3 regions of the Microbacterium chionoecetis genome follow, and region 2 is predicted to be linked to each of the others. Evidence: predicted binding sites of a transcription regulator. Region 2 holds the regulator's gene; each other region holds the start of a gene.

Region 1 (3,276 bases), 1.2 Mb from region 2:
GCGGCCCGCGGCACCGAGCGCACGCTCGAGGCGTTCCAGCAGGGGATCGATCACGGGTGAGACGTTCTCAGGCCCCATCCCGGGTGCGCGCCCTTCGACGGCGTAGACGGTGACGGGGTCGATCGAACGGTATTCGACAGCGGACATGGCGTTTCCTTCCAAGGCGCGGAGACGTTCGGCGATCTGCTCGAGCCGATCCTGATCGGCGGCGATCGAGGCCTCGAGCTGCGCGCGGCGCTGAAGCAGCGCCTCGCGCATCGCCGCGGACCGATCGCCGGCCGACAGGACACTGCCGATCACATCGAGACCGCAGCCGAGCTCGCGCAGTTCGACGAGTCGCAGCAGGTCGGCCAGCTGCGCGTCGGCGTAGTGGCGGTATCCGGTGCGATCATCGACGTGCGCCGGAGGCAGGATGCCGATCGCGTCGTAGTGACGCAGCATCCGCACGCTCACCCGCCCGATCGCGGCGAAGTCTCCGATGGTGTACATGGTGAAGTCCACGCTCGACCCTGACACAGTGTGAGAGTCAACCAGAAGACCAGGACGAGGAACAGGTCGCCGGACATGGCGTCGTTCGGGACCTTTCCGGCGTCCCAGAGAGCGTGCCGGATCCGACGTGGCGCGGGGCCGCGCCGCCGGGTGCCGGCTCGGTCAGAAGGGTGCGCTGCCCGCGTCGTCGGCGCTGGCGCTGGCGCGGGCGCGGGCGCTGTGGAAGACCGGAACCTTCCGTTCTGGCTGCACCACGTAGCGCCGGCCGGTGGGCGAGATCCACTCGAGCGCACCACCGGAGCCCGGAAGCTGCGTGACGACCCAGTCGGTGTTGTCTTTCACCAGGTGGTGGCCCTTGCACAACGGAGCATTGTTCTCGAGCGCGGTCTCGCCCTGGTCGGCCCATCTGATCTGATGGTCGACCTCGCACCGGGAGGCCGGCACCCCGCAACCCGGACCCATACACCGATCCGCTCGCCATTTCACCAGCTTCTGCAACGCGGCCGGCGGCGAATACCGGTCCCGACCGACGGAGAGCACGATGGCAGTCTCGGGATGGGTCAGCACGCGCATCCACTTGGCGTCGCCGCCGCAGAGTTCCCTGGCCCGCGACAGCGAGATCGGCCCGATCCCTTCGACCACGGGCGGGTCACCCGCCACGGCAGCCTGGTCGTCGAGCAGTGACAGCACCGGGACGGTCACGACGACCGAGGCCCTGATGCCCGACGCAGCGGCCGGAAGGTGCTCGGTCGTGCCGTCGATGAGAAGGTCGGCGACGATGTCGGCGCGGATCTGATCGAGCGTCCGCGTCTCGCCGGGCGAAGCCTTGATCACCTTGGCCATCGCGGTCGCCCGACCGTAGATGGCGTGCAGCTCGACCTGCGGCCCGTGCAGCAGCAGCAAACCCATGCCGTCTGCACCGGACTCGACCACGACACGCCGACCATCGACTGCCGCTGCGTGACGCTCCTCGAGCGTCTTACTCTCGGCCCGCGCGATGAGGTCACGAAGACTGCGGCGGAACGCTCCGACCGGCTCAGCCTCGGCGAGCGCGACGGCCCGGTCGGCGACGTCGGCTCGCAGCTCGGGCGCGACCTGATCGACGAGGTCGACGAGGATCTCGGCGTGCTTCTCGGTGATCCGTGCCCCCGACAGCGCATCAAGCGCGCTCGGATAGCGGTTGACCAGAGCGTCGGCCTGCAGAAGAAGGCGACCGGCCGCGTACTCGGTGATCCGCATTCCGGCGGAGAGTTCGAGGCGGATCGACCGCTCTGCCATCTCCACGGCGCCCGCCCCTCTCCCCACGATTAGCTCGAGCTCCTCACGCCGCATCGCCTCGATCCTGCGCAGCCGCTCAGCGGCGAACACGGCGAGCATCGTGGCGGTCTCGAGCACCAAGTCCACGGCGTCCGGTACCGCTGGGACGAACGCGTCACCACCGTCGTCAGCGCACCCGAACCGCTCGGGATCGGAATGCGGCGGACGGTGACTCATATCTCGAGTTTAGAACATATGTTCGAAGATCGCAATCATCTCTTCTGCACGACCTGCGCCGGCCCGCAGGTTCACACCGCGCGACCGCAGCGGGAAGCACGGCGGATGCACTCGACACGGAGATCAGCGACACCTTCGCCGAATGCGCCCCGCTTGAGGGTGCGAAGGACCGGATGCCGCGCCCACTGCGGGCCGCGGCATCCGTGTCGTTGACCGAAGGCGGCTACGGCTGCACGCACACGAATCCGGCAATCCTCACTCGCCGTCGTTGAACGAGCGAGGAACGAGCGATATCGAACGCCCCGGACTAACGCCGGGTAACCGCGTCCCCTTCGCCCCGGTCACCGACCGAGCGACGAACGAGCGAGACGAAGGCCCCCAACCGCACCGACCAACGCCAGATCACTGCACCCCTGCGCCCCGGTCTCCGACCGAGCGAGGAACGAGCGAGACGAAACGCCCCGAACCGCAGCGACCTAGGCGGTTTCCCAAAGGTCGTCGTCGGCGTCGACCACACCGGGCGCGTCGATCGACAGACCGTGCAGCAGCTCGAGTGCCGCGCGAGCCTCGTCGATCCGGCCCTCGACGGCGAGCTCGCGGATCCGCACCGACGGCTGGTGCAGCAGCACCCCGGCGAGGTGGCGCAGCGCGGCCTCGACCTCGTCGCCGGCGCCGCGCGAGCGGGCGCGGGCGATCTCGGCGTCGAGCGTCTTCAGCACGTCGGTGCGGAGCGCCGTGATCGCGGGACCCGCGAGGCGGTCGGCGTGGAACTCGGTCGCGGCATCCCCCACGATGACGCGTGCGTCGGCGTGCGCGTTGAGCTCCTGAAGCGGGGCGTGCAGCCGGATCGTCTCGAGGTCGAGCAGCTCGACACCGGCCACGGCGCCGACGGCCGGGTCGACGTTGCGGGGCAGCCCGAGATCGATCACGAGCACCCGCCGGCCCGGAACGAAGGCATCGGCGTGCACGACCGCGTCGGCGGTGCAGGTGATGACGACATCAGCATCGGCCGCTGCCGCCGCGAAGTCCGACACCGGGATGAGTCCGTGCTGCGCGGCGAACCCCTCGGCCCGCCCCGAGGGCGAGAACACGTGCACGTCACCGGCACCGCGAGCGCGCAGGGCGTCGACGGTGCGGGCCGCGTAGCGCCCGGTGCCCACGAGTACGACACGGGCGGCCGCCCAGTCGGCGACACGGCTCGAGGCCAGCTCGAGGGCGAGGCGCACGAGCGAGCGGTGGGCGCCGCGCAGCTGGGTGCGGTTGCGCACGCCACGACTGGTGTGCGTCGCCTTC
Region 2 (3,276 bases):
GCCGTCCGTCGGCGAGATCACCGAGCTCCTCGACCGCACGGTTGCCGAATTGCCGCTGCGCCGCGTCTGGGTCAACCCGGACTGCGGGCTGAAGACCCGCGGGTACGACGAGACCGTCGCGTCGCTGAAGAACCTCGTGGCGGCGACGCAGGCGGTGCGCGCGGTGGTTCCGGCCTAGGGGCGCTTCTTCGATCCGGGTGCCGCGGCCGTCTCGGTCGCGGCACCCCTCGTCTCGGGCGTGAGGTCGCGCGTCGGGGTCTCGTCGGCGAGCAGGATCTCCACCGTGGGATTGGCGTCGTCGGCCCCGATGGGTACGCCGCTGTAGAGCAGGTCCGTGTCGCTGACCGCGGTCACCTCCTCGGGGCGTCGCTGCAGCAGTTCGAGGATCCAGGCGACGCCGAATGCGACGACAGCCACGAGTACGATGTCGCCGACCGACAGCGGCCGCAGCAAGAAGAGCCAGATCACCGCGAGCACGGCGATGAGGGTCCGCACCAGGACGCGCTGCCGGCCGAGCCACAGGCCGAACGAATCGGTGTCGAGTCCTCGCCGGGCCAGCTCGCGCCGCCCCGACGCATTCATGCTGTCGATGGCACTGCGCACGCCGCGTGCCGGAGCCGACCTGCCGGTCACCCAGCCCAGAATCGCGATGAAGACACCGAGGAACGCGACGACGAGCGCGGTCTGCTGCATGTTGCCGACCAGCTGTTCGTAGATGACGTTCAGCGCGTCGGGAGAGAGGCCGAGTACCCCCGCCGTGACGCCCATGGCGGAATCGCCGATCGCGAGCATGATGGCCAGGGCCACGCCGCCAAGGGCTAATCCGATGCCCGTCCCGAGGACGGCGGCGCTGCGGCGGCGGGCGATCAGGATGCCGAGCCCGAACAGCGCGATCGCGATGATCGGCAGCCAGAGCCCGAGCGTGTTCGCGGCGGCGTAACTGGTGCGGATCGTCGCGAGGTTGTCGCCTTCGCCGAGGATGATGACGCGATCGACGGTGGGGATCAGCTCAGCGGCACCCAGGCCCCGATCGACGAGGTTCTGCTTCACGCGCTCGACGACCGCGCCCAACTGGATCCCCACCCCCTCGTCGGTGCGGACGATGAGTCCGCCGCCGTCGGACGTGGACACGCCCACCAGGGCGCGATGGGCGGCGCGCGTCGCAGTGGCCCACACTTCAGCGAAGGCATCGGACTCGACCACTCGAGTGACCGTCGTCGTCACGAGGCTCTCGAGGCCGTTGGCAGCCGGCGCCTCCAGGAGCTGGAGGGCGTCGGCGGCGCGGGGCGGAAGTCCGAGGCCGGCGATGCCGTCGAAGACGTCCGCGGTGATCTGGTCGAAGTCGACCTGGGCGTTGACCGCCTCCATGGACTCGTCGATGATCATCGACTGCACCGCGGGATCGTCCACCAGCGGCGCCAGCGTGGCGACGAAGGCGTCCTCGTCGGTCAGCTGTACACGGGCCCACGCGCCGACGATCGACACCGGGACGAGGATGGCGGCGATGGTGATGCACAGAGCCGAGAGCAGCGAGCGCCACCATCCATTGCGAGTGCGTGAGGGGGGTGCGGCCTCATCCGGAGCGACCGCGCCCGCCCGGAGTGCTTCGTTCTCGGCCCGCAACGCGGCGAGTTCGGCCTGCAGGTCGACGGTGACTGGCTCGCTCATGAGGCCTCCTCTAGCCGGATGCACTCATTGTGTCGTAGATGCAGCGTCCGGCATCACCCATTCCGTTGGGAATCGTCCGACGCCGGTCAGACGGCTCGCAGCACCGCCACGACCTTGCCGAGCACGGTGGCTTCATCGCCGAGGATCGGCTCGAACGCGGAGTTGCGCGGGAGCAGCCAGGTGTGACCGTCGCGCTGGCGGAACGTCTTGACGGTCGCCTCGCCGTCGAGCATCGCGGCCACGATCTCACCGTTGTCGGCCGTCGCCTGCGACCGGACGACGACCCAGTCGCCGTCGCAGATGGCGGCGTCGATCATCGACTCGCCCGAGACCTTCAGCATGAAGAGGTCGCCCTTGCCCACCAGCTGGCGGGGGAGAGGGAAGATCTCCTCGACCTGCTGCTCGGCCGTGATGGGAACGCCGGCGGCGATGCGCCCGACGAGCGGGACGAGGGCGGCATCACCCACGGAGGGGGAGGCGTCCGCCGGGCTCTCGGTCGCCGTGCCGGGCAGGTCGATCAGCACTTCCATCGCGCGCGTCTTACCCGCATCGCGCCGCAGGTAGCCGCTCAGCTCCAGCTGGTTGAGCTGGTGAGTGACGCTGGAGAGCGACTTCAGGCCGACGGCGTCGCCGATCTCCCGCATGCTCGGCGGGTAGCCGTGACGCGCGATCGAGCGCTGGATCACCTCGAGGATCGCCAGCTGCTTGTCGCTCAGGCTCTTGCGCCGACGAGTCTGGGGCTTTTCGCGCCCGGCCGCGTCGCTCATCTTCCGGCTCCGTCCTGCGCTCGGCGAGGGAGCGCTGTTTCTTCGAATGTCGGAGGCCCGTGGTGGGGTTCTCTTATCGAAACCGTATCCGGATCGCGGGCTTCTGGGGAACATCTCAGCCGCGTGTCGCGTTCGAGAGATCGCCGCCCGGAACCGGTATTGACATCGTACAGACTCGAAGATAGCTTCGGAAGAGAGATTCGCATTCACCGCTCCCGGCCGAGTGGTGAATGCGAATCTCTCCCCAGCACGAGGAGCCCAGCATGACCGCGATCGACTTCACGACCTCCGTCCCGTCGCCGTCCCGCGCCGCGCGTGTCGCGGTGCAGCGGGTGCACAGCTCGGCGCGACAGCTGGCCGGCGGTGCTCCTGTGCCGCTGGGCGCGCAGTCGGCGTCGGGGCGCTCCACGCGGCTCCGCCTGACCCTGCGCGGGCGACGTGTCCTCGCCGTCCTCGCCGCACTGCCGGCCGTGATCGCGCTGACCGCCGCCGTGATCGGCGGGGGAGCGGCACTCGCCTCCCGTGAAGCGGGAGCCCCGGCGGGCTCCTTCCGCACGGTGACGGTGGCTGCCGGCGACTCGCTCTGGAGCATCGCCGAAGAGGTCGCGCCCGAGCGCGATCCACGCGACGTGGTCGACGAGATCGTGCGGTTGAACGCGCTCGACACCGTGGTCGTGCAGGCCGGTCAGAGCATCGCGATCCCCGCGGCGTACGACGACGGCCGCTGACGCGCCGGCGGCTCCGGCGGCTGCCCGCACGGCGATCGACCATCGGACCACGCCTGCCTGTCCCGCCACGTCACGCGGGCCTGCCCGGTCTCGCGACGTCACGCCGGCCTCGC
Region 3 (3,276 bases), 1.1 Mb from region 2:
CGCAGCGCCAGACCGAACGGCGGCAGCCCGGGAAGCGGCAGTGCTCGTCTCGCGCGGCGAGGAACCGGTCCAGCGCCGGGCCGGGCCGGTAGCGGTCCACAGCGAGCACGGCGCCGGTGACGGGGGAGGTCATCACGCGCTCCCATCCAGGGCTGCCGGCGGCAAGGGCGCGGGCGGTGTCGGCGTCGATCGGCCCGTAGCCGGCGAGCAGGCAGGGTTCGTTGCCGGCGCCGGTCATGGTGAGCACGGGCACGGTGACCTGCACGGTGGCGCGGATCGCGGCCAGCCCCGAACCCGCGACGCAGTCCTGCGGCCCGGCGGTGAGCAACAGGTCGGTGGCGATGTCGGCCCGCAGCTGATCCATGGTGCGCGCGTCCACCACCTCGCGGACACCGCCGCCGTCTGAGCCCGATTCGGGTGCGTCTTCAGGTGATGGGCTGCCGGCGGGCTCGCGCGCGGCGACGGCGGAGCGGGCCTGCGCGGTGAGACGGTCGTGGATGCCGTAGATCAGCGCGGCGTCGTTGATCAGGGTGAGCGCTGCCATGTGGTCGGGCAGGTCGACCACCTCGATCTCGCGGCGGGCGACGGCGTCGCTGTGGCGTTCCTCGAGGGTGCGGTCGAGGAATCGCTCGGCGATCACCTTGAGCACCGACGCGAGCCGGCCCGGCGTCAGGGTGTCGGCGCGGTCCAGCGCGAGCGTGAGGAACTCGGCGCGCGCCGCATCGTCGCTGATGGGGTCGCCGGCGTCATGGATCACGGCCAGCTGCTGCCGGGAGATCCGTCCGGCGGCCAGGGCGCCCACCGCGGCGGGGAACCGGGTGCAGAGATCTGCCGACTCGGACAGCAGCCGACTGATCGTCCACTCCGACACGCGGGTCGAGGTGGCCAGGTCCGCAGTCAGCGCGCGACGATCCAGCTCCGCCCGCCGAACCCGCTCCGGGGTCGCACCGGCCGGCGCACGCACCGACGCGGCCGCATCGGCGAGCAGCCGGATCTCCGCCGCATCGGCGGCGGCGCGCTCGCGCCGACCCGCTTCGAACCCGGCGACCAGCCGCATGACGCTCGCCACCTCGGCGGGCAACGCGTGGTCACCGGGGGCACCGGAGGCGGCGAACGCGGGGATGGCAGGCATTCAGGACTCGCAGACAGAGCGGAACAGGAAACGGAGATTCCCGCGCCTCAGCGCCGCGCACCCTGCCAAAGTCCCCGCGGCTCTCGCCGCGCCCGTCTCACCGCCCCGATCGCTCGGAGCCTCACTATCGTTATCGAATCTCTGAACTATACACTACCGCTGATACGGGCCATGCACAAGAACAAATGTGCGAGCATCGGCGGCAATCAGGACCTGAGCTTCCCGCGATGGCGGTTGCCTGGCGCGCTCGAGATCACACGAAACGCACCCAGTTCGCCCCGCGACCGGTCTCGGCACGCAGGAGCAGCTCGAGGCGGTCGCCGTCGACGGAGTACAGGGAGATCGTCGTCGACGACTCTCCCGCCGCGATCAGGTGTGCGCCGTCCGGGCTGACCGCAAAGCCCCGCGGCTGCGGCTCGGTCTCGACGAAGCGCTCGGGCGCCGACACGGAGCCATCGTCCGCGACCGACACCGCGCCGAGCGTGCTCTCCGTCCGCTCCGAGCACCACAGGCGGCGCCCGCCGGCACCGAAGTGCAGGTCGGCGCCCCAGATGAGGTGCTCTGCCCGCGGATCTGCCCCGAAGCGGCTGTGGCGAAGGCCCTTCGACGGGTCGAACGCCTCCGCGGCGTCCCGCAGCTCGAGCGTTCCCGCCTCGACGTCGCGTGCGAAGTGGAGCACCTGCCCCGAGAACTCGGTCAGCACGTAGACCGCGTCCTGCGCCTCGTTCAGCACGAGATGCCGGGGACCGCTGCCCTCGGGCGCGGCCGCCGTCGCCGGCTCCAGTGCGACCAGCCGCAGGTCGTCTGTCAGCGCATACTGGCCGACCAGATCGGCGCCGAGCGACACGAAGTAGGCGAATCGGCCGTCCGCGCTCGGCAGCACCGAGTGCAGGTTGGGGAACTCGATGCGGGAGATCGGCTCGCCGACCACACCATCGGCGACCGCGCAGCTGATCCCGTAGCCGCCGCCGTACGAGGCACCCAGGAGACCCGCGCCGTCTCGGCACAGCGCGAGATAGTTCATGCCGCCGTCGGGAAGATCGAGCCGCGACTCGGCGTCCAGCCGCCCGGTCTCGCGGTCGAGGCGCAGCGTCACGATGCCCGCCGGCTCGGCATCCGACCCGCCCTTCACCGCCGCGTAGACGAGGTCACGGGACGAGTCCACGACGAAGGACGAGCAGCCGGCAAGGCCCTCGCTCACGGCGAGCCGCTCGATCGAGTCGCCCGAGTGCCGGAAGGTGCTGATGCTGCCGTCGCCCGCGTTGGCCACGAGCACGAGTGAGGAGTCGGTCATGCACCGATCGTAGGCGGGGCGACGTCTCGACGTCTCACGCTTGCCGGCGCCTGCGAAGCGTGCGAGGCGGTCGCCGCAGGTCGGCAGCGAGGCGCCGTTCAGTTCGGCGCGTCGAGACTCTGCACGAACGCGTTCGCGCCGGACTGCGGCGACGTCAGCACACGCGGGTCGGCACCGGCGCCGGTCGCCATCGAGGCCTGCGCGAGCACGATCACGTCGACGTCCCCGGCCGCGGCGATCGCGTCGGCGATGAGCCGGTCGTGTTGCGCGAGGTCGCCCGCGCCACGCGCATCCGCGGCGCGCTCCACGATCCGCGCCGCCACCTCGACCCTCGTCCCCGCACCCGAACCCGCGGTACCCGAACCCGCGGCACCGGGCACCGCGGCACCCGAACCCGCGGCACCAGGCCCCGCGGCACCCGGACCCGCAACACCCGCCCCCGCGCTCACGGCCCCCGCAGCAGCCGCCTCGACCAGCCGGCTCGTGGGTCCCAGCGTCGCCGCCAGCGTCGCGAGCACGAGCACCCGGCCCTGCCCCGCGCGCGCCCGGCGCACGGCCTCGGCCGCCATCGCCGCGTCGACGCGCACGAGCGGCACGCCCACTGCGGCTGCGGCATCCGTCGCCGCTTCGCCGATCGAGGAGCAGGTCACCAGCACCGCGGTCGCCCCACCGGCCCGCAGCGCTCCTAGGTGGGTGCGCAGGTCTGCGGAGATGTCGTCGGTGATGCCGCCCGCGACGGCGCGCGACAGCAGCGACGGGTCGGCGACGTGGACGATGTCGAGATCGTCGCGCTGCGCGGTCAGCAGCCCATGGAACACCGGCACGAGGGCCGGCACCGTATGCAGCACCC

What was found. The regulator LexA, encoded in region 2, represses DNA repair genes until DNA is damaged. The targets are predictions, from matches to a motif close to TCGAACANNTGTTCGA.
Region 1: the regulator LexA is predicted to act here: its motif matches at 1,994-2,009, upstream of ABG085_RS12950 (DUF222 domain-containing protein).
Region 3: the regulator LexA is predicted to act here: its motif matches at 1,310-1,325, upstream of ABG085_RS02440 (DUF222 domain-containing protein).

The regions. Positions count from the first base shown of each region.
Region 1 is NZ_CP157000.1:2,888,326-2,891,601, forward strand. Features, by position in the region: gene ABG085_RS12945 (MerR family transcriptional regulator) at 1-501, opposite strand, end outside; gene ABG085_RS12950 (DUF222 domain-containing protein) at 652-1,983, opposite strand; gene ABG085_RS12955 (glutamyl-tRNA reductase) at 2,460-3,276, opposite strand, start outside.
Region 2 is NZ_CP157000.1:1,672,551-1,675,826, forward strand. Features, by position in the region: gene metE (5-methyltetrahydropteroyltriglutamate--homocysteine S-methyltransferase) at 1-178, shown strand, start outside; gene ABG085_RS07140 (hypothetical protein) at 175-1,668, opposite strand; gene lexA (transcriptional repressor LexA) at 1,755-2,435, opposite strand; gene ABG085_RS07150 (LysM peptidoglycan-binding domain-containing protein) at 2,699-3,163, shown strand.
Region 3 is NZ_CP157000.1:548,703-551,978, forward strand. Features, by position in the region: gene ABG085_RS02440 (DUF222 domain-containing protein) at 1-1,132, opposite strand, end outside; gene ABG085_RS02445 (beta-propeller fold lactonase family protein) at 1,386-2,426, opposite strand; gene ABG085_RS02450 (hypothetical protein) at 2,525-3,276, opposite strand, start outside.